Regions from separate parts of the Exiguobacterium sp. TDN 0502 genome, predicted to be linked through region 2. Evidence: riboswitches for the same ligand, from Rfam matches in the RefSeq annotation. Region 2 holds a riboswitch; each other region holds the start of a gene.
What was found. A riboswitch is a leader RNA that binds a small molecule or an ion and turns the genes downstream of it on or off. The one in region 2 is predicted to bind thiamine pyrophosphate.
Positions count from the first base shown of each region.

Region 1: it holds a riboswitch for thiamine pyrophosphate, as region 2 does, so the genes downstream of both, ACRPK8_RS07525 (ECF transporter S component) here and ACRPK8_RS06280 (thiamine phosphate synthase) in region 2, are expected to answer to the same signal.
Region 3: it holds a riboswitch for thiamine pyrophosphate, as region 2 does, so the genes downstream of both, thiD (bifunctional hydroxymethylpyrimidine kinase/phosphomethylpyrimidine kinase) here and ACRPK8_RS06280 (thiamine phosphate synthase) in region 2, are expected to answer to the same signal.
Region 4: it holds a riboswitch for thiamine pyrophosphate, as region 2 does, so the genes downstream of both, tenA (thiaminase II) here and ACRPK8_RS06280 (thiamine phosphate synthase) in region 2, are expected to answer to the same signal.

Region 1 covers NZ_JBOZGJ010000005.1:82,781-87,754, reverse strand. Annotated here, with positions in the region: gene ACRPK8_RS07530 (50S ribosomal protein L25/general stress protein Ctc) at 216-893, shown strand; TPP riboswitch at 990-1,089, shown strand; gene ACRPK8_RS07525 (ECF transporter S component) at 1,191-1,763, shown strand; gene ACRPK8_RS07520 (ABC transporter ATP-binding protein) at 1,760-3,289, shown strand; gene ACRPK8_RS07515 (energy-coupling factor transporter transmembrane component T family protein) at 3,261-3,983, shown strand; gene ACRPK8_RS07510 (NAD(P)/FAD-dependent oxidoreductase) at 4,039-4,974, shown strand, end outside.
Region 2 covers NZ_JBOZGJ010000004.1:91,871-96,844, forward strand. Annotated here, with positions in the region: gene nagZ (beta-N-acetylhexosaminidase) at 1-1,109, shown strand, start outside; TPP riboswitch at 1,166-1,268, shown strand; gene ACRPK8_RS06280 (thiamine phosphate synthase) at 1,351-1,944, shown strand; gene ACRPK8_RS06285 (FAD-dependent oxidoreductase) at 1,941-2,885, shown strand; gene thiS (sulfur carrier protein ThiS) at 2,882-3,082, shown strand; gene ACRPK8_RS06295 (thiazole synthase) at 3,085-3,849, shown strand; gene ACRPK8_RS06300 (ThiF family adenylyltransferase) at 3,846-4,850, shown strand; gene ACRPK8_RS06305 (hypothetical protein) at 4,972-4,974, shown strand, end outside.
Region 3 covers NZ_JBOZGJ010000006.1:117,301-122,274, forward strand. Annotated here, with positions in the region: gene ACRPK8_RS08570 (ArsR/SmtB family transcription factor) at 111-479, opposite strand; gene ACRPK8_RS08575 (hypothetical protein) at 535-978, opposite strand; gene thiE (thiamine phosphate synthase) at 990-1,628, opposite strand; gene thiM (hydroxyethylthiazole kinase) at 1,618-2,388, opposite strand; gene thiD (bifunctional hydroxymethylpyrimidine kinase/phosphomethylpyrimidine kinase) at 2,369-3,172, opposite strand; TPP riboswitch at 3,288-3,398, opposite strand; gene ACRPK8_RS08595 (murein hydrolase activator EnvC family protein) at 3,463-4,740, opposite strand; gene ACRPK8_RS08600 (murein hydrolase activator EnvC family protein) at 4,945-4,974, opposite strand, start outside.
Region 4 covers NZ_JBOZGJ010000003.1:129,942-134,915, forward strand. Annotated here, with positions in the region: gene ACRPK8_RS05295 (glycoside hydrolase family 3 N-terminal domain-containing protein) at 20-1,936, shown strand; gene ACRPK8_RS05300 (hypothetical protein) at 1,967-2,281, opposite strand; gene tenA (thiaminase II) at 2,327-3,022, opposite strand; TPP riboswitch at 3,096-3,202, opposite strand; gene ACRPK8_RS05310 (DUF1002 domain-containing protein) at 3,396-4,277, shown strand; gene abc-f (ribosomal protection-like ABC-F family protein) at 4,553-4,974, shown strand, end outside.

The sequences.
Region 1 (4,974 bases), on a different contig from region 2:
ACTCACTAGCACCGCATCAAACCGGTGACTTATTCACACATGTTTCTCAATATCAGCGTAATGACCTGGGAGAGAAATGCAAAGTCACGAAAGCGTCAGGCTCAATGCGAGTCTGAAACCGATTGTCTTAGCATGATTCATATTGTTCAGGATTCGTCCTGCTCCTACATTCATTACCTTTTGAGGGCTATACCAAATTCAAGGGGGAAATGAACATGTCAGTTAAATTAACAGCCGAAAAACGCGAGGTACGTCCACGCTCACTCCGTAAACAATTACGTCATGAAGGAAAAGCTCTTGGTGTCGTGTATGGTTACAAAGTGGAAAGTACACCAATCGCATTCGAAGAAAAAGAATTGCTTAAAATCGTCCGAGAAAACGGGGAGAACGTCTTAATCTCACTCAAACTCGACGGTAAAAATATTAACGTCTTGATTAACCGCCGTGATATGGATGTCTTCACACCAACTGTCGATCACGTTGAATTCATCGCCGTGAAAATGGATGAAGAGACAGAAGTGGAAGCAGACGTCGTACTCGTTGGCGAAGCAGCTGGAGCAAAAGTCGGCGGATTCCTATCACAGACACTCTTTAAAGTAACCGTTGCAGCAACACCAGATAAATTACCAGAGAACGTCGAAGTTGACGTCACGAACCTCGAAATCGGTGATTCGATTTCTGTCGCTGATCTTCCAGAGGAAAAAGATTTCCGCATCGTCACGGAAGGTGATATTCAAGTTGCGGCAGTCGTCGAGTCGACACTCGAGCAGGATCTTGAAGAAATCGAAGAAGCAGAAGCTGAGGCGCAAGCGGAAGCTGGCGAAGACAATGAAGCGGAAGCAACAGAAGAATCTTCAGAAGAAGCAGCTGAAGACAACGAAGACAACAAATAAGTTCTTCAACGATACGCCACTTGTGGCGTATCGTTTTTTTGTGTCTTGACAATAGACAGAAGATTGCCTAAAGTGAACAGCGTATCAACTATTCACTATATCCACTAGGGGAGCCCATTTGGCTGAGACGATTCACTTCGGACCCTTCGAACCTGATCTAGTTCATACTAGCGTAGGAAAGTGGAGCGATCACATCCAATGACTCCTGCTGCGCGCAGTTTTTCTGAGGACCGCTCTCTTTTTTACGGAGGGCGGTCTTTTTTGGCATCTCCCCTATCCTAAAGGAGGACGTATTTGATGAAACACTGGAAAATGAAAGAAATCATGGTCATGATGATGCTCGCTGTCGCTTGCGGGGTCATCTATCTTGGCTGGTCGACGCTCTATTTACCAATCTCCGCCATCTTCGGACCTGTCGGTGCCAACTGGATGTTTGGCATCTGGATCATTGCGAGTCCGCTCGTCGCAGCAATCATCCAAAAGCCAGGTGCCGCTCTGATCGCGGAAATCGTCGCAGCAGCCGTCGAATTGTTCACGGGGAGTCACTTCGGTTTATCCGCTCTTCTAATCGGTGTCTGCCAAGGGCTTGGCGCGGAACTCGTCTTTGCGATGACGCGTTATCGCCGTTATGACACCTGGACGTTGATGTTATCAGGTGTCGGAGCCGCTGTCGGGAGTATCGTCTACAGTCTGATCGCGAACGGATTCGGTTACTACACGACGACGACGTTGCTTGCGACGATTGGCTTACAATTGATTAGTGGTGCGTTACTCGGCGGTTTACTTGCAGCGATTCTCGTCCGTCGCCTTGTTGCGACCGGTGTCTTGAACGGATTTGCCGCAGGACGTGCGAAACGGGAAGTCGCATGATTACTGTCGACGATCTCAGCATCCGTTATCCGGCGCAGGAGAAACAGGTCCTCGATCATGTATCGCTGACGATCAATCAAGGGACGACGCTCCTACTTGGACGAAGCGGGAGTGGGAAGACGACACTGCTTCATGCCCTTGCTGGACTGACACCGGAGACGATTGAAGTCGAACAGACCGGAACCGTTACCCGGTCCGGTTCGGTCGGAGTACTGTTTCAAAATCCAGAAGAACAGTTTTGTATGGAAACGATCGGACGGGAAATCGCCTTTAGTTTAGAAAACCGGTCGATTCCACGCGAAGAGATGGATGAACGAATTGAGCAGTTACTGGCACTCGTTGGTCTCGACCTCCCCTTCTCGACACCTGTTTCGAGTCTTTCTGGGGGAATGAAACAACGCCTCGCACTCGCTGCGGTTCTGGCACTCGAACCGACGATCTTATTACTCGATGAACCGACGGCTCAGATTGATCCAATCGGACAGGGCGAGTTGATGGCATTGATCTTCCAAATTCAGAAGGAACACGATTTGACCATTGTCTTGATCGAGCACCAACTCGATGTCTGTCTACCGTACGTCGATCAGGTCGTCTTGCTTGAGGACGGATCGATAACTGAGATAGCACATCCGCGCGAGCTATTCCCGCATGCTTATGAACGCCTTCAAACGAAAGGGATCGCTGTCCCGTCGCTCTTTCCTTATACAATCAAGACATTACCAGCGGAGGGACCACAAGCGGAGCGACTTCGTGTGACGCCACCTCCAACTACAGCTGGTCTTCCTTTGTTACACGCTGCTAGGTTATCGACGAAAGTCCCGTATTTACTTAAAGACGTCACCGTTTCATTTCGAAGTGGTGAATGGGTGATGGTGCTCGGAGCAAACGGTTCCGGAAAAAGTACGTTGCTTGCAACACTCGGTCGCTTGCTCCCCCATCTTGGAACATATCAGTTCCAGAGTCGACCGGTCGAACGTTATTCCCGGCGTCGTTTTTATGAACAGGTCGGTTACGTTTTCCAGCAACCGGATCTGCAGTTTCTCAAGCTGACGGTCGAAGCGGAAATCGACTGGAGTCACCGGGAAGCTGCAAACGATGCGCGCACGGCGTTACTCGAACACCTGGAACTGACATCCGTCAAGCAGCAGTCACCGCTTGCGCTCAGCACCGGGCAACAACGACGGCTCAGCGTCGCGACGATGCTCGGACAGGCGAAAGAGCTGTTATTACTCGATGAACCAACGTTCGGACAAGACGGGTTGACGACACGGCGTTTAATGGAGCAGTTGTTAATGGAACAACAGAACGGAACGACACTCGTCATGGCAACGCATGATATGGAGCTCGTTGCCCGTTACGCGCAGCGTGTCCTCGTCCTGGAGCAAGGGCGGATTGCTTTTGACGGGTGTCCGAGCGAGTTATTCGCTGACGTTGCATTACTCGAACGCTGTCAGCTACAACGTCCCCTGTCCGATCAATTCCAGGAGGTGTTACGCGATGCAGACGAACGCGTCCCCGTTCGCTAAACTCAATCCCGTCATCAAAGGAAGTGGATTGTTTTTGATGATGTTTGCCCTGATCGCAACGACCGACTGGGGCAAAACGCTGGTGTTCCTTGGATTAGCCACCGGTATACTTCTTCTGTCCGGATGGGGTCCCGTCGATTTCTTGAAGCGGCTCGCCCCTTATAGTCTGTTGTTCCTGTTGACGTTCTGGATGATGGCGGCTTTCGGTAAAGGAACGAACGTCCTCTGGTCGTTCGGTTGGTTTCATGTTACGACGGAAAGTGTCATGCACGGCTGGTTACTTGCCTTGCGGATGGCAACGTTCGTCTGCTTGAGTCTCGCCTTCGTCACGACGACCGATGCGACCCGGTTCGTGATGAGCTTGATCCATCAGGCGAAGATATCTCCTCGCTTCGCCTATGGATTCCTTGCCGGGATTCGCTTTCTGCCGCAACTAGTCGAAGAAGTCCGCGTCTTACGGCAAGTCCGGATGATCCGCAACGTGCAGAGTCGTTTTCCTGGTGATGCGTTCCTATCAATCGGCTTACCACTCTTTACGCGTTCAATCCAGCGGGCAGAGCGGATGGCAATCGCCCTTGAAGCGCGGCATTTTTCAGCAGAGCGGACGTATTACGAGGTACCGGTCGTTCAGCGTCAGGATGTTATCTATCTCATGGTCATCCTCCTGTTTATCAGTCTTGTCTTTTGGCTATGATTACCGCCACCCGTATCCGGGTACACTCTAGCAAGACAGATTGAAGGAGAACGACATGAAACGAATCCTCTTGATTGGTGCAGGGCACGCTCACCTGCATTGTATTACACACGGACCAACAGAAGACGTCGAGTGGCTCGTCTTAAATGCCTCGACGCATCAATATTACTCGGGCATGTACTCCGGGCTTGCTGATGGGACTTATACGATGGACGACATCCGTGTGGATGTTCCCGCGCTTTGCGAAGCCCACGATAAATCGTTCATCGAAGAGACTGTCGTCAAAATCGATCCGGTTAACAAAATCGTCACGGGCATTTCAGGAAGACATTATGTCTATGACGTCGTTTCGGTCAATATCGGATCATTCGATTGGTACGAAGATTCGCACCGCTTATCGATCAAACCGAATTATCGACTACCGGATACGCTGGCACGTCTGCAACAGGCGAAGCATCCGGTCTTGATCGGGAGCGGAGCAGCGGCCGTCGAAATGGCTGCGTCCTTAAAAGCATCGGGTATACCAATCACCCTGATCACGGATCCAGAGTTACTTTCAGGGCATCCAGCAGCGGAAGTGATTGCGAGACGTTTAAAAGAACTCGATGTACACTGGATTCAGGAACGTCCTCTACATGACGAACTACCACTTCGCTTCGAGCATCATCGACCGATTGATTCGGACGCGATCATCCGCTTGACAGGTGCGAAAGCACCGGCGTTATTTAAAAACAGTCACCTTTTCACGGATAATGGGTTTTTACTCGTCAATGAGCACTTACAAGCGCTCGATCATCCGAGTCTGTTTGCTGCGGGTGACGCTGCGACACTCGTCGCCTATCCCGACATCCCGAAAAACGGCGTCACAGCTGTCCGGCAAGCACCGGTTTTGCTTGCGAACCTCTTACGATTCATGCAGGACGAGGCGCTTCGGTCATATCATCCTCAAAAACGCTACCTGACGATTTTATCAATGGGACCATGGCATGCC
Region 2 (4,974 bases):
AACCGAAGCCTAAGCCGACGAAGGAAGAACGACAGCATGCAGAACTCAAACAACAATTAGCAGCGATGTCGACGTCTGAAAAGATCGATCAACTGCTCTATATCGGCGTTGCGGGTACGGAACTTTCAGCAGCCGATCGGCAGTTGTTGCGGACGCATGCGATTGGTGGTGTCTTACTGCTCGGCGGAAACATCACGTCAGAAGAACAACTTTTGACGTTCACCCGTGCGATTCAAGAGACGAATCAAAAGCCGTATGCGTTCGTCGGGATTGACGAAGAAGGTGGACGGGTCAGCCGGGTGCCGGATCAACGATTACGTCTGCCGACGAGTCAACAGATGGCGCAAGGCGCGGATACGGCGAAAATGGAAGACGTCGGAAGCACGCTTGGTCATGTATCGCGGTATTATGGATTCAACATGGACTTTGCACCGGTCCTTGACGTTAACAGTAACCCGAACAATCCGATCATCGGTGACCGTGCCTTAAGTGCTGATCCGAAAACGGTCGCGTCTTTGGGTACTGCCCTGATGCACGGGATGCAGGAGACGGGTACGATTCCGGTCGTCAAACATTTTCCCGGTCATGGCAACACGAGTGTCGATTCCCATGTCGGTCTGCCGAAAGTGACAGCATCGAAGGAAGAACTGAAGCGGACGGAACTCGTCCCGTTTCAAGAAGCAATCCAAGAAGGGGCAGAGATGGTAATGGTCGCTCATATTCTGTACCCCGCGTATGACGATACACATCCATCCTCGCTCTCAAAAGCTGTCCTGACCGACCTCTTGCGTCAGCAGCTCGGCTTCAAGGGCGTCATCATTACGGATGATCTCGTCATGGGAGCGATCACGAAACAATACGGTCTCGCGGAAGCGGCACGGCAGGCACTCGTTAACGGCGCAGACATGGCGATGTTTTCAGAAGCGGGTGCTTATACGAAGGTCCATACTGAAGTCATGCAAGCGGTGAAGGATGAGGCGTTAACGATGAAAATGCTTGATGCCAAAGTAATGCGGATTCTGAAGCTGAAGCAGACCTATGCCGATAGCCAGAAGCAACAGCGCCCGACGAAATCGGATCTCGTTCAGCAAGTCGAAGCGCTCAACTAGGACTAGCGAAGCGAAACGACTCATGCTAGACTAATGGGGCAAGCCAATTAAACACGAAAAGACACTAGGGGAGTCTCCCAGCAGACTGAGACGGAAGTATCCGGACCCTTTGAACCTGATCTAGTTCGTACTAGCGGAGGGAAGTGGCTCGAAACCTTAGATATCCTTAGCGCTTCAGCGCATTTTCGGACCACTCCTTTCAACATCGGGAGTGGTCCTTTTTCGTATGGAAAGGAAGAACATGATGCGTTTACATCTGATTTCGACAGGATCCATCGATCCACGTGATGGGGTGAAAACCTTTCAATCGCTTCAACCTTACACGGATCAGCTGCACCTACGGGAATCGAATTTATCGGCGGCAGAATTGCTTGATCTGATTGAAACACTCTTTGCGCAAGGGTATTCCCCTGATCAGTTAACGGTCCATGACCGGGTCGATGTCGCCCATGTCGCTGGCATCGGTGTGCAGTTAACACGCCGTTCCTTACGTGTCCGCGATGTAAGGCGTCACTTTCCGGATCTGACAATCGGTAAATCCGTTCATTCACTGGCAGAGGCACTGGCGGCAGAAGCAGAAGGAGCCGATCGACTGCTCTACGGTCATATCTATCCGACGACGTCGAAGCCGGATCTTCCACCACGGGGTGTTGATGCTCTGAAACAAGTCGTCACCTTCACGACGAAACCGGTCATCGCCATCGGCGGCATCACACCAGATCGCATTTCTGAGATTGCAGGGACCGGTGCAGCAGGAATCGCGGTTTTGTCCGGTATTCTCGGTCAAGCGGACCCGCTTGCTGCGATCAAGCGTTATCAGGGGGTGCGGGTATGACGGATCACATCATCATTGGTGGTGGAGTCATCGGTTTGACACTTGCTTACAGTCTCGCCTGTCAAAACGAATCCGTTCTTGTCCTTGAGCGCGGAACATGCGGGCAAGAAACAAGTCGCGCGGCTGCCGGGATGCTTGCGACAGACATCGAGCTGAGAGAAGAATTGCATGCACTTGCCGCGCGAAGTCGTCGTCTGTATCCGCTGCTCGCACGTCGTCTCGAGCGGGAGACCGGGATTGATTGTGGCTACCGGGAACAACCGTTTTTATTGAAACGAAACGGAAGAGAGTACGTATTTCCATCGGTCGGTCAAATCGATCCGCGACGACTGACGACTGCATTGATGTCTGCCTTACGTAAACGGGGTGTATCCATCGAAGAACAGGTGGATGTGACACGTATCTGTGAGAATGAGGATACCGTGCGAATCGAATCAAATGAAGGAGAGTGGACGGGGCGAACGGTGACCGTTGCTGCCGGTCGCGGATCGCAAGCCTTGCTCGCGACAGCAGGGATCTCGATTGCGACATACGGGGTCAAAGGCGAGTGTCTCGCGGTCCGTCTCGCTGGGGAACCATTACCTTCGATTCTGTTTGATGATTCTGTCTATCTCGTTCCAAAAGCGGACGGACGGATCTTAATCGGTGCGACGGAACTGCCGTACGATGAGACAGTCGGTGTCCGTGTCGCAGGAGTCATGTCACTACTTCAAGCAGCGGAGCAACTGTATCCGCCGATTCGTGACGCCGTCATCGAAGAAGTCTGGTCCGGCATACGGCCGCAAACAGAGTCGGGCTTGCCATATCTCGGAGTCGCCGATTCCTCCCGTCGGATCTTTCTAGCGACGGGGCATCACCGGCATGGCATATTACTTGCACCGGTGACAGCAGAAATCTTGGCAAACACATTACGGTTGATTCAGAAGGAGGAAGTCCGATGAACATTACGATTAACGGCAATGACCACACGATCGAACAGATTGAGACGATTGAGGACATGCTCACGCAACTCGGCTTAGAAGAAAAGCTCGTCATCGTCGAACAGAACCGACAGATCATCGACCGCCGGGCTTACGGTCAGACGATCGTTCGGGATCATGACACATTCGAAATCGTTCATTTCGTAGGAGGAGGATAAAGATGTTGAAAATTGGAGAAAAGACATTTGACTCACGGTTATTACTCGGTACGGGAAAATATACGGATGCTACGGTACAGCAGGAGGCGATTGACGCGTCGGCTGCACAAATCTTGACGTTCGCCGTCCGCCGGCTCGATCTCTTCGATAAACAACAAGCGAATTTCTTGGAGTCGCTTGATTTGGCGAAGTACGAGTTACTACCGAATACGGCTGGTGCGAAGACAGCAGAAGAAGCCGTTCGACTGGCGAAGCTTGCACGGGCATCCGGGATGTGCGACATGGTCAAAGTTGAAGTCATCGGTTGCGACAAGACACTCTTACCGGATCCGATCGAGACGTTACGCGCCTCGGAAGAGTTACTCAAAGAAGGGTTCATCGTCTTGCCGTATACGTCGGACGACGTCGTCCTTGCACGACGACTCGAGGAACTCGGCTGTCACGCCATCATGCCGGCAGCGTCACCGATCGGTTCCGGACAAGGAATCCTCAACCCGTTCCACTTGCAATTCATCATCGAGCAGACGACGGTCCCGGTCATCGTCGACGCCGGCATCGGTTCACCGGCTGATGTCGCCTATGCGATGGAACTCGGGGCGGACGGTGTCTTACTGAACTCTGCCGTCGCGCACGCCAAGGATCCGGTCAAGATGGCGCGCGCGATGCGGTTAGCTGTCGAAGCGGGGCGGCTTGGATACGAAGCGGGACGAATCGAGAAGAAACAGTATGCGGTCGCAAGCAGTCCGACGACTGGATTGATTCGATGACGCGGTACTCACGGCAAACCCGGTTTCAACCGATCGGGGAAGCGGGACAAGCACGCTTGGCAAAAGCGAAGGTCCTGATTGTCGGGATGGGGGCACTCGGGACCGCGTCGGCAGAACAACTCGTCCGCGCTGGTGTCAGCGTCCGGATCGTTGACCGCGATTATGTCGAGTGGAGTAATCTACAGCGACAACAACTTTATACGGAGGACGATGCGCGTCAGATTGTACCGAAGGCGATTGCTGCAAAAGCACGGCTAGAAGCAATCAATTCGACGGTGACGATCGAAGCACACGTGTTAGACGTCGACCGGGCAGCGCTGACGTGGCTACTCGATGATATCGATCTGATCATCGACGCGACGGACAATTTTGATATTCGGTTGCTGATGAATGATATGGCTTTGCTCCGATCAATTCCGTGGATTTATGGTGGCTGCGTCGGCAGTTACGGGATCACCTTCACCGTCCGTCCCGGGGAGACGCCGTGTCTGCATTGTCTGCTCGATCAATTACCACGCGATCAGGAAACATGTGATACAGCGGGGATCATCGGTCCGGCTGTGCAAATGGTCGCTTCCTTACAGGTGACGGAAGCGTTGAAGTGGTTAAGCGGGGACCAGGACGCGATGCGGACGCGCTTGCTAGCGTTTGATGTCTGGTCGAATACGTTCCAACAAATCAACGTCCAGTCACTGAAGCAATCGGAATGCCCGTCGTGCGGCATCGAGCCGTCTTATCCTTACGTAGCGGATCAATCGATCCGTTTTACGGCACTGTGCGGTCGGGATGCGGTTCAAATCCGGGGCGACGGCAAGCGGGATCTTGATCAATTAAAACAACGTCTCGAGCCGGTTGCGACGATTGCCGCCCATAATCCGTATTTGCTGGCATTTACGACGGATGAACATCGGATGGTCGCCTTTCAAGATGGACGTGTCTTAATCCATGGGGAAGCCGATCTCGTGAGAGCGAAACGGCTCTATCACGCTTATTTCGGGTAAACGTTCACAAAACAGTAAACTAATTTTTCAAATGCATGTTTTAAATGTTTAAAAAACAGGTAAATAAGACTTCAGACGTAAAACGGTCTACAGGTTTTGAACGTGAAGAGGAGTGATTCAGATG
Region 3 (4,974 bases), on a different contig from region 2:
CTCACATCCAAAGCCTCTCTGTTGCTTGATTCGTATACACCAACAATCCCCTATTTCGATTTCGAAATAGGGGATTGTTTCACATCTAAAGCGTGGAATACAGCACTTTTTTATTCTGAAATGGCTTTTCCTTCTTGAACATGCTCCATCGCCATATGAACAAGCGACGATACGTGATGATCATCCAAGGAATAATAGACGACTTTTCCTTCTTTACGGAACTTGACGAGCCCTTGTTTCAACAAGGAACGTAAATGATGCGATGCAGTAGCAATCGAGCAGTCAACGGATGCCGAAACATCACAGACACATAGTTCTTCTTCGATTGTCAGAGCATAGACGATGCGTAATCGTGTAGCATCCGACAAAATCTTAAATAACTTTCCGATTTCAGGCGTCGGGATCGTATCCACGACTTGTCCGATTTCCGCAGCACGTCGTTCGTCAATCGCGATCGTCTCACAGCGGGGAGCTTCCATTTCCGTCACCTCGTTTCTCTCTCTATTGCACCATGGCAAAAGAGACATTGCAAGTTCAGCGCCTGTGTCGTCGAACTAACCAGAACACCAGCCAACCGCCTACGAAATCACCGATATCCCATACAATCCGGTTTTGATCCACAGCTCGTACACCGATATCAATGATTTTCGTACTCTTTAAACGATTCACGTAGCGGTGACGTAACCGACGCGGAAGCGGAAGACGAAGTAGGATTCGATAAAAGATATCTAGGTGCGTATGCCCCCAAATCTCCGTCGCAATCGAACTTGTTTTAATGTACAGCGGACGTTTATAGCGTCGTTCATACTTTTGCTTTAATAGACGCGCCAGTTCATAAGATATCCGATCCGGTCGTGGAAATAACACTTTCCCTAAGTGGTATATGCCTTGATTATCCAACCGAATGATTTGCGATTCCAATCGGTAGCGAATCCAATGGCCGCGAAAACGGATGGTTTGCCATTTCAATACAATCACCTCTGAACAGGTTATACCCTGTTCTGAAAAGATTGATGCCACTCTTGAACGGCATCCGTCATGCGTCGCGTAGCAGCCCGGCGATCTTCTTGAGCAAAAATTTCAGAAATGACAGCATAGCCTTCAAGGGGAAGCGGAAGTGAAGACACATTCGTAGCGGTAATACCGCCAATGCCGATCAACGGAAGGTTAACAGCTTTTCGAATCGCTTCGAGTGTCGCGTAAGACATCGCATCAGCATCCGCTTTAGATGAGGTCGCAAATAAAGATCCGACTCCAAGATAAGATGCCCCGTTTCGCTCCGCTTCAATGGCCTGCTCCACCGTTGCAACGGATACACCGATGACAGCGTTCGGCAGTAACCGACGGGCAGCCGTTAGAGGAATATCTTCTTGTCCGATGTGAAGACCTGCTTTTACTAATAACGCGATATCAATCCGGTCATTGATGATCAACGGCACACCAAAGGAGTCCGTGACTGTTTTCAAGCGAATCGCCTGCTCCAAAAAGTCTTTCCCTTGTGCTGTTTTTTCCCGTAGTTGCACGATGGTCGCCCCACCTAAAATGGCCTCTTCGACGACCGTTTCGATGGCGACTCCCGGGTGATATCTCCGGTCTGTCACAGCGTAGATGGAATAATCAATTGGCATGTACGGATACCTCCATCAAATCCTGTTCCGTCATCAGGCTGATGGCATTGAACAATTCGCGTTTGAAGTCTCCAAGCCCTAGCGCCATGGATGCCTGCTCGCCCGCTTTCCCCATGATGAACGTGCCGTGAACCGCGGCTTCAAATGCCGAATATCCGGCACCGAGGAAACCCGCGATCAGCGAAGCTGTCATACAGCCAGTTCCCGTGATGAGTCCAAGTCGCGGCGTTCCCGTTCGAAGCGTTAGCTCCCGTTCGCCATCTGTGATGTAATCCATCGGTCCTGTCACGACGATGACCGATCGATGTTTACGGGCGAATGCACGTATCCCGTCTCGATCCATCACGTCATCCACCGAAGCGTCGACTCCTTTCGTTCGTCCAACCGCTCCAAGCAATGTCTTAATTTCAGATGCATTTCCCTTAATGACCGTACACGGGACCAGATTGATCAACTCTTGAGAAAACGATGTCCGCAGTGTCGTTGCGCCTGCGCCGACCGGATCAAGGACAATCGGCACGTTTAAACGTGCTGCTTCTTTTGCGGCCAACCGCTGGGATGCCTGCATGTCTGCATCCAGTGTTCCGATGTTCAACACGAGTGCTTGTGCGAGACCGACCATTTCCTCTACTTCACGAATATCCTCCGCCATGACAGGCGACGCTCCGACTGCTAATGTCATATTCGCACAATCGTTGATCGTAACCGTATTCGTCAGATGATGAATCAATGGTTTCTGTTCAAGAATGGTCGTAAACATGTGTATCCCTCCAAAGTGAATGAAAATGATGTGTGGGTCCGATGCCTTGTCCGAGCGCAAATCCGTGACGGATCGCCTCCGTGACGTAGTGCTTAGCCTGACGTACACTAGTTGGTAAATCTTCTCCAAGCGCCATTCGTGCCGCAATCGCTGCTGATAACGTACAGCCGGTTCCGTGAGTGTGTTGATTGTCTAACCGTTCCGATGTGAAGTGATGTTCCTCCACTCCATCAAACAACAAATCCGTCGCAGCTCCCGGTAAGTGACCCCCCTTTAGTAAGACTGCACCTGTCTGCGTAGCTAACTGATGCATCGCCAGTCGCATTTCCTCTAGATTGGTCACCGCTTGTGCCGTTAAGCGCTCAGCTTCCGGTAAATTGGGTGTGATGAGGGTCGCAAGTGGCAGTAAATCCGAAATCAATGCTTGTTCAGCTTCTGTCCGCAATAGGGCATGTCCGCCTTTTGCGACCATGACAGGGTCTAGTATGATCGGAACGGTCTGTTCGCGAAGATGTGTAGCAATGACACGGATCGTCTCTGCATTCGAGACCATACCGATTTTGATGGCATCGACACGAATGTCTGAAAAAATCGATGATAATTGGGCGTCGACGATTTCCGGTGACAACTCTTCCACCGCTTGAACACCCAGCGTATTTTGTGCCGTGACGGCTGTCAGGACGCTCATTCCATAAACGCCTAACGCCGAAAATGTTTTTAAATCGGCTTGAATCCCGGCTCCACCACCGGAGTCGGACCCTGCAATCGTCAGTACATGTTTCATGTTCCTCTCACCTTCCGATCGAGCAATGTAAGGGAGTCGTTACCGAAAAAAAAAGCGCCGACTGCTGTAAAAAAGCAGTCGACGCTATCCGAAAGCGTTATATCCGCATTTCGGTATCCGTTCGGCTCAACTTTCCTACGCTGGTATTATCCAGTTCAGGTAATAGGGTCGAAAACAGATTGGTTTTCCTCTCAGCCGGATTCCTCCAGCTCCCCTAGTTGCTCAAGTATTCGTTTCGCCTTAACTGTAGCATAGAGGGCAAAAAAAAACGAGCCGAAGCCCGTTTTAGATTACAGATATGCTAATGGATTCACTGCATTCAAAGGAGATGAGGCACTGTATTGATAACCGCCGACATGTAATTCGAAATGCAAGTGTGGTCCTGTCGAATTCCCTGTACTACCGAGTGTTCCGACTTGCTGCCCTTGAGAGACCGCCTGCCCCGCATGAACGGATAATGAACTCATATGCGCGTAGACTGTCGTATACACTTTTCCATCAATGAAATGCGAAATCATGACGTGATTGCCGTAAGGTCCACCACCTGAAGCTGTAATGACCGTTCCGGCTGCTGCTGCGACGATCGGAGATCCGACTGCCCCGCGGAAATCAACACCGTTGTGGAACGTATAGCCGTTCACACCGCTTGCTGGTCCGAATCCTTGCGAAACGCTACCAGAAGATGGTCGAACGAATTTTCCACCGCTCGAAACAACAGGAGCCGCAGTCGAAGTCGTCGTTCCTGCATTCTTACCTGTTTGTTTGGCTGCTTGCGCGTTCGCCTTAGCGGCTTGTTCGGCGGCTGCTTTTTCAGCTGCGGCTTTCTCTGCTGCTGCTTTTGCTGCCGCTTTCGCTGCTGCGATTGCACGTTCCTGAGCTTCGAGTGTCGCTTGAAGTTCTTTGGCATCTAACAATTCTGTCGTGAACTTCGTCTTTCCTTTTCGTAATTTTTTGAGCGTAGCACTGCGTTCTTTCATTTGTGTTTTTAAAGATTTCTTTTGTTCGATCAATACTTTCTTTTCTGCCACTTGTTCCGCTTTTTTCTCGACAAGCGCTTGTTTAGCTTCTGCCAACTTCTGTTGTGTCGCAATGTAATCAGAAATCATCTTATCATCTTGTTCCGCGATTTTTTTACCCGCCATGACACGGCTGAAGAGATCACCTAAATCCTTTGATCCAAAGATGACTTCTTCCCACTTGATTGAGTTTCCATCATTTTCTTGGAAGACACGTAGTCGGTCACCCAGCAACTCTTCTTGTTTTCGTAACATCTCTTCGTAACGAACGATATCTGCTTTCAACTCGTCGATACGCTGGTTCAACTTCTCGATTTGCTTATTTTTTTCTGAAACTTGGAAGATTTTTTCGTTAATCGCTGCATCAATGCGGTTGATTTGGCGTTGCTCTTTTGAAATCTTTGACTCTTGTTTTTTAATTGCTTTTTCTAATTTACGTTGCTCAGCGGCATTTTCGGCCTTTTTTTCCTTAATGGTCGCCGCTGCGATTGGTTGTGTTCCTGTTATAAGTAATGCCCCTAAAACAATGGTAGAAATTAGTTTTTTTAGCATATATCGTTTCCTCGCTTATGTATTTTTCATATTTTATTATAGTATTCAAGTTTCTCTCACATCTGAAATTGATTATAGCACCGTAATCGTTTCAAAAAAATTTCATTTACATTTCAAATGAAAACGGTTTTTTGTAATCTAATCATTAGATTTTTGAAAATCATAAAAAAAAGAACCGTTGCCAAGGCAACGATTCTTTCATAATTAAAACATAGTCATTGGATTGATCGAGCT
Region 4 (4,974 bases), on a different contig from region 2:
TTAGAGGAGGATGTATACGATGAAACAAATCCGACGGTTCACGGTAACAGCCGGACTTGCAGCAGTACTCGTCTCAAGCAGTTTGCCTGTCATGGCAGCAACAGAATCATCAGCAGAGCGGATCAATCAAAAGATTGACGCGATGACACTCGAGCAAAAAATCGGTCAGATGATCATGCCTGACTTTCGGCAGTGGAATGGACGTAATCATACGTCCCTTGCCCCAGAAGTCGCAAACATCATCGACCGTTATGACTTAGGCGGCGTCATCTTGTTTGCTGAAAATGTTAGTGAAACCGAACAGACGACGAAACTCGTTCATGATATGCAAGAAGTCGTCAAGCAGGATACTAGCAATGATGTTCCGCTCTTCGTCACGATCGACCAAGAAGGCGGCATCGTCACTCGGCTCGGAACGGGTACGAACTTACCCGGCAATATGGCGTTAGGTGCAACCCGGAGTAGTACTTATGCGAATGATGCAGGGCATATCATCGGTTCCGAACTGCATGCGCTCGGCATCAATGTCAACTTCGGTCCGGTACTTGATGTCAACAGTAATCCGGCGAATCCGGTCATTGGTGTCCGTTCGTTCTCAAGTGATCCCGCACTCGTTGGCAGACTCGGTTCCGCTCTAATGAAGGGAATTCAGTCTGAAGGTGTCGCAGCGACTGCCAAGCACTTCCCCGGACACGGCGATACCGCAACCGATTCCCATTATGGCTTACCGGTCGTTGATCGCTCTCTTCAGGAACTGGAGCAAGTCGAACTCGTTCCCTTCAAGCGAGCGATCGCTGAAGACATCGATATGGTCATGACCGGCCATATCGGAATGCCGCAAATCGAATCCGAAGTCGTCACCTCGAAAAACGGTACCTTCCCTTTACCCGCGACGTTGTCGGATGACGTCATCACGGGTGTGCTTCGCGAAAAACTCGGCTATGACGGCATCGTCATCACAGACGCGTTGAACATGCAGGCGATCGCTGATAACTTTACAGAATCAGAAGCCGTCTTAAAAACGTTTGATGCCGGTGTCGACATCGCCCTCATGCCGACGATTCTTCGTTCCGAGCAGGATGTCGCAAAACTCGACCGGATTTTCAAGGACGTGATTGCAGCGGTCAAAGACGGTCGACTCTCGGAAGAACGGATCGACCAATCGGTCGAACGGATTCTGACGCTCAAAGCAGAGCGCGGGATTTGGAACGGTACGACGGATACGACATCGCTAGCCGATAAACTCGCGCAAGCCAAACAAGTCGTCGGTAGTCCTGACCATAAAGCCAAAGAACGCGCGATGACGGAAGCTGCTGTCACGCTCGTGAAAAATGATCAGCGGACGTTACCGTTCAAACCGAAAAAGAACGCACACGTTCTGGTGATCGCTCCGGCAACGGATCAGACGGATAGCATGAAAAAGACGATCGCATCCCTACCGAAGAATCGAAACTGGCACGTGACGACAGCGAATTACTCAGCTACTACACGACCACTTGAACAAAATCCAACTCTTCGAGCGCAACTCGATGTTGCGGACTATGTCATCGTCGGCTCAAACGTCAATACGAGCGCTAAACTGCTATCAACCGCACCGGAACAAGCGATACCGGCTTCAATCTTCCGCTATGCGAACCAAACGAATACCCCCTCTGTCTTGCTCAGCCTCCGTAATCCATACGACGTCGCCGTTCAACCCGATGCACCGGCACATGTCCTCGTCTATGGCTTTAAAGGGGATCCGAACGGACCGGACTCTGAAGCAGGCAATCTGAAATCCGCCGGACCGAACCTGCCTGCGGGTATCCGCGCAATCTTCGGAACGTTTCAGCCGCAAGGAACCTTACCCGTTGATGTACCGGTCTTTAAGAATGGACTTTTCACCGATCAACTCCATCTCGAATTCGGGGACGGCTTTAAAAACTGGAAAAAATGAGGGCGTGATACAGAAAAGACCGAAGCTCCTTTAAAGGATGCCTCGGTCTTTTAACGATTGATACGGATATTCCGCTTCTTCTTTCGCACGCTGGTAGACGCGATAAAGCGAGTAGATCAGCAGTCCATAGATGACAATCATTATGACTGTTGAAATGAAGCTACCGCTACTGAATTCAAACTGAAACGTTACCTTCAAATTCCAAATCGTAGCATATGTGCCATACACCGTCATCAATATGGGAATGATGTATCCAGCAAATCGAACGTTTGCTTTTCCAAGCATTCGTTGCACGACGTAGGCCGCGATAATGACCAGCAAAATGACGACGATTCCCACTTCCATCCCTACTTTCGCTACAAGATATACCTAATTCTACCATCTATTGGTTCAAGAAGATACGGTTCGCGCCGGAATCGTCTCATAGACCGACGTAAACGTCTCTTCCGTCCAGCCCATATGCCAAAACAGCAACTCATAATAACAGCTCGTCACGAAATGCCGTTTCATGCGCTCGCGTTCCGCAGGACTGGCTTGTTCCGCCAGCGCATCGAGCCGGGCAATCTGTTCAAAGACGACTTTTTCGAACCATTCCGAGCTATAGGTGTCGATCCATTGCTGATAGATTTTTTCTTCCGGTGTACACGTCAGTAACTGTTGACCGACTTCGTAATACAGCCAGTAACATGGCAAAATGGCAGCAATCGTCTCACCGAGTGTTCCCTCGCTCGCATGATGCATGTGCGAGACATAGGCATAGGCTGTTGGTGCCGGTTCGAACGCCGCAAGATCCGCTTCCGTGATCCCGAGCGGCTCAAAAAATGATTGATGGAGACTCAATTCCGCTCCGTAAGTTGACGTCGCGTGCTCGGCAAGCGTTGCGATCGTCGCAAAGTCGTCTGCTTTTGACGCTGCCTTCGCCTGTATCTTCGCAAAGTGTTTTAAGTAATAGGCATCCTGCATGACGTAATGCCGAAATTTCGAGAGCGGTAACGTCCCTTCTCCGATTCCTTGTACGAATGGGTGCGTAAAACTACTATCCCAGTACGCTTGTGCCGCCTGCTTGATTTCTTGTGTAAATGTCATGATCTCATCCTCCTCGTTTTTTATGAAACGAAAAAACACCACCCCGAAACACACGGGCATGGCGCAAGAAGAACAAGACTTGACGCCACTTCCCTCCGTAAGTACGAACTTAATCAGGTTCAAAGGGTCCGAACGTCTTCGTTCGTCTCAGTCGGCCTACCGACTCCCCTAGTGGTCATTATTCGATTCAAATCCACTATAGCATGCTGAAAATGGAAGTCAAGTTGTCCTCGTTCCGCTATACATTGAAGTGTCAGAAGGCGGATGCCCTCTCCATCTGTAGACCGATTCCGAACGTCTTTCGTTCTCGTACACTTACTTTAGTACCTGATACTATAATTCATTCTGTTACTTACAATTGGAGGATTTCATTATGCATACACCAACAAAAATCATGGCGTCAGCCGTTATCGCTTCTGCTTTATTACTCCCAACAGCCGCATCCGCCGAGCAGGTCGTCGACAAGACCATCGTCACACTCGGTGAGTCACTCGGCGCGAAGGATAAAGCTTGGGTGCTTTCACGTCTTAATGCACCGGAAGGCATCACGCCGATCATCGCCACTTCTGCCGACGAAGAAAAGTATCTCGGGAAGAACATCCCGCAATCGCAAAAAGGCGGCAACATGTATTCGTCGGCTAAGATCGAGTTGACGGAAAAAGGCGACGGGCTTTCTGTTGCAACGGAAAACATCACGTGGGTCACGAAGGACATGTATCTTAACGCTCTCGTCACGGCGGGTGTCAAAGATGCCGACATCACGATCACTTCCCCGTACAAGGTGACCGGGACATCGGCACTGACGGGAATCATGAAGGCATACGATCAAACTTCGGCTGAGACTGGGATCAAGCTGAGTGACGAACGCAAGGATCTAGCACAGCAAGAATTGTCAGTCACATCCGACGTCGGAAAGACGGTCGGAACGGATAAAGTCGCTGACTTGATGAACGAGATCAAGGCGGAGATCGCGAATCAAAAACCGCAAACGAAAGTCGAGATTGAAAATCTGATCGTCCAAGTCATTCAAAACAACAATATTCAATTGTCTGACGCCCAAATGGATCGATTGACGAATCTGTTCAATCAAATGGAACAAGCGAACATCAACTGGGGACAAATCGAGAGCGGACTGAAAAATGCCGGTCAAGATATCCACGCCTTTGCAACGTCCGAGGAGACGAAAGGATTCTTCGCTAAACTATTTGATGGATTAAGTGACTTCTTCAGCTCGATTGCCGGGGTATTCAAATAATTCAGACTTCCTCATCTGACAAAATAATGGTAAACTACCTGTATCTGAAACGGAAGGTGGTGTGAAAAGATGGACTTTGCCGCGTGCAAACATTGGTTAATGGAACAATTGTATCTGTTGCGCGCGATTTTTCATGGAATGGCGTTCTAAGGCACCCGTCTGCCCTTTTTAGAACTTCATGACTGAAAAATACAGCAAAGCGCATCTTTCACACGTGATGGAGAGTGCTATTTGCGCTCTCCTTTTTTGATGCGCGCGAAAGGATCGAATAGATAATGATGATTTGCGACATTCAACACCTGACTAAACAATTCGGAGGCGAGACGGTCTTAACGGACGTTTCCCTCTTCTTAAACGAACACGACCGCGTCGGTTTGATCGGACGAAACGGGAGTGGTAAAACGACATTGCTTCGCTTACTGGCTCGACTCGATCAGCCGGACGGTGGTGTCATCTACCAAAAAAATGGTTTGACGATCGGTTACTTGGAACAACTTCCTGTATATTGTGAGACGATGACCGGACTCGACGTCCTTTGGACAGCGTTTGAGGACATCCTCGCGATCCGTTCTCGGATGCAACGTTTAGAACAAGAGATGGCCGCCCCCACTGCCGGCCTCGATATTTTACTGATGCGTTATGCAGAAGCGACAAATGCGTTCGAACAACAAGACGGTTACTTGCTCGATTCAAAGAT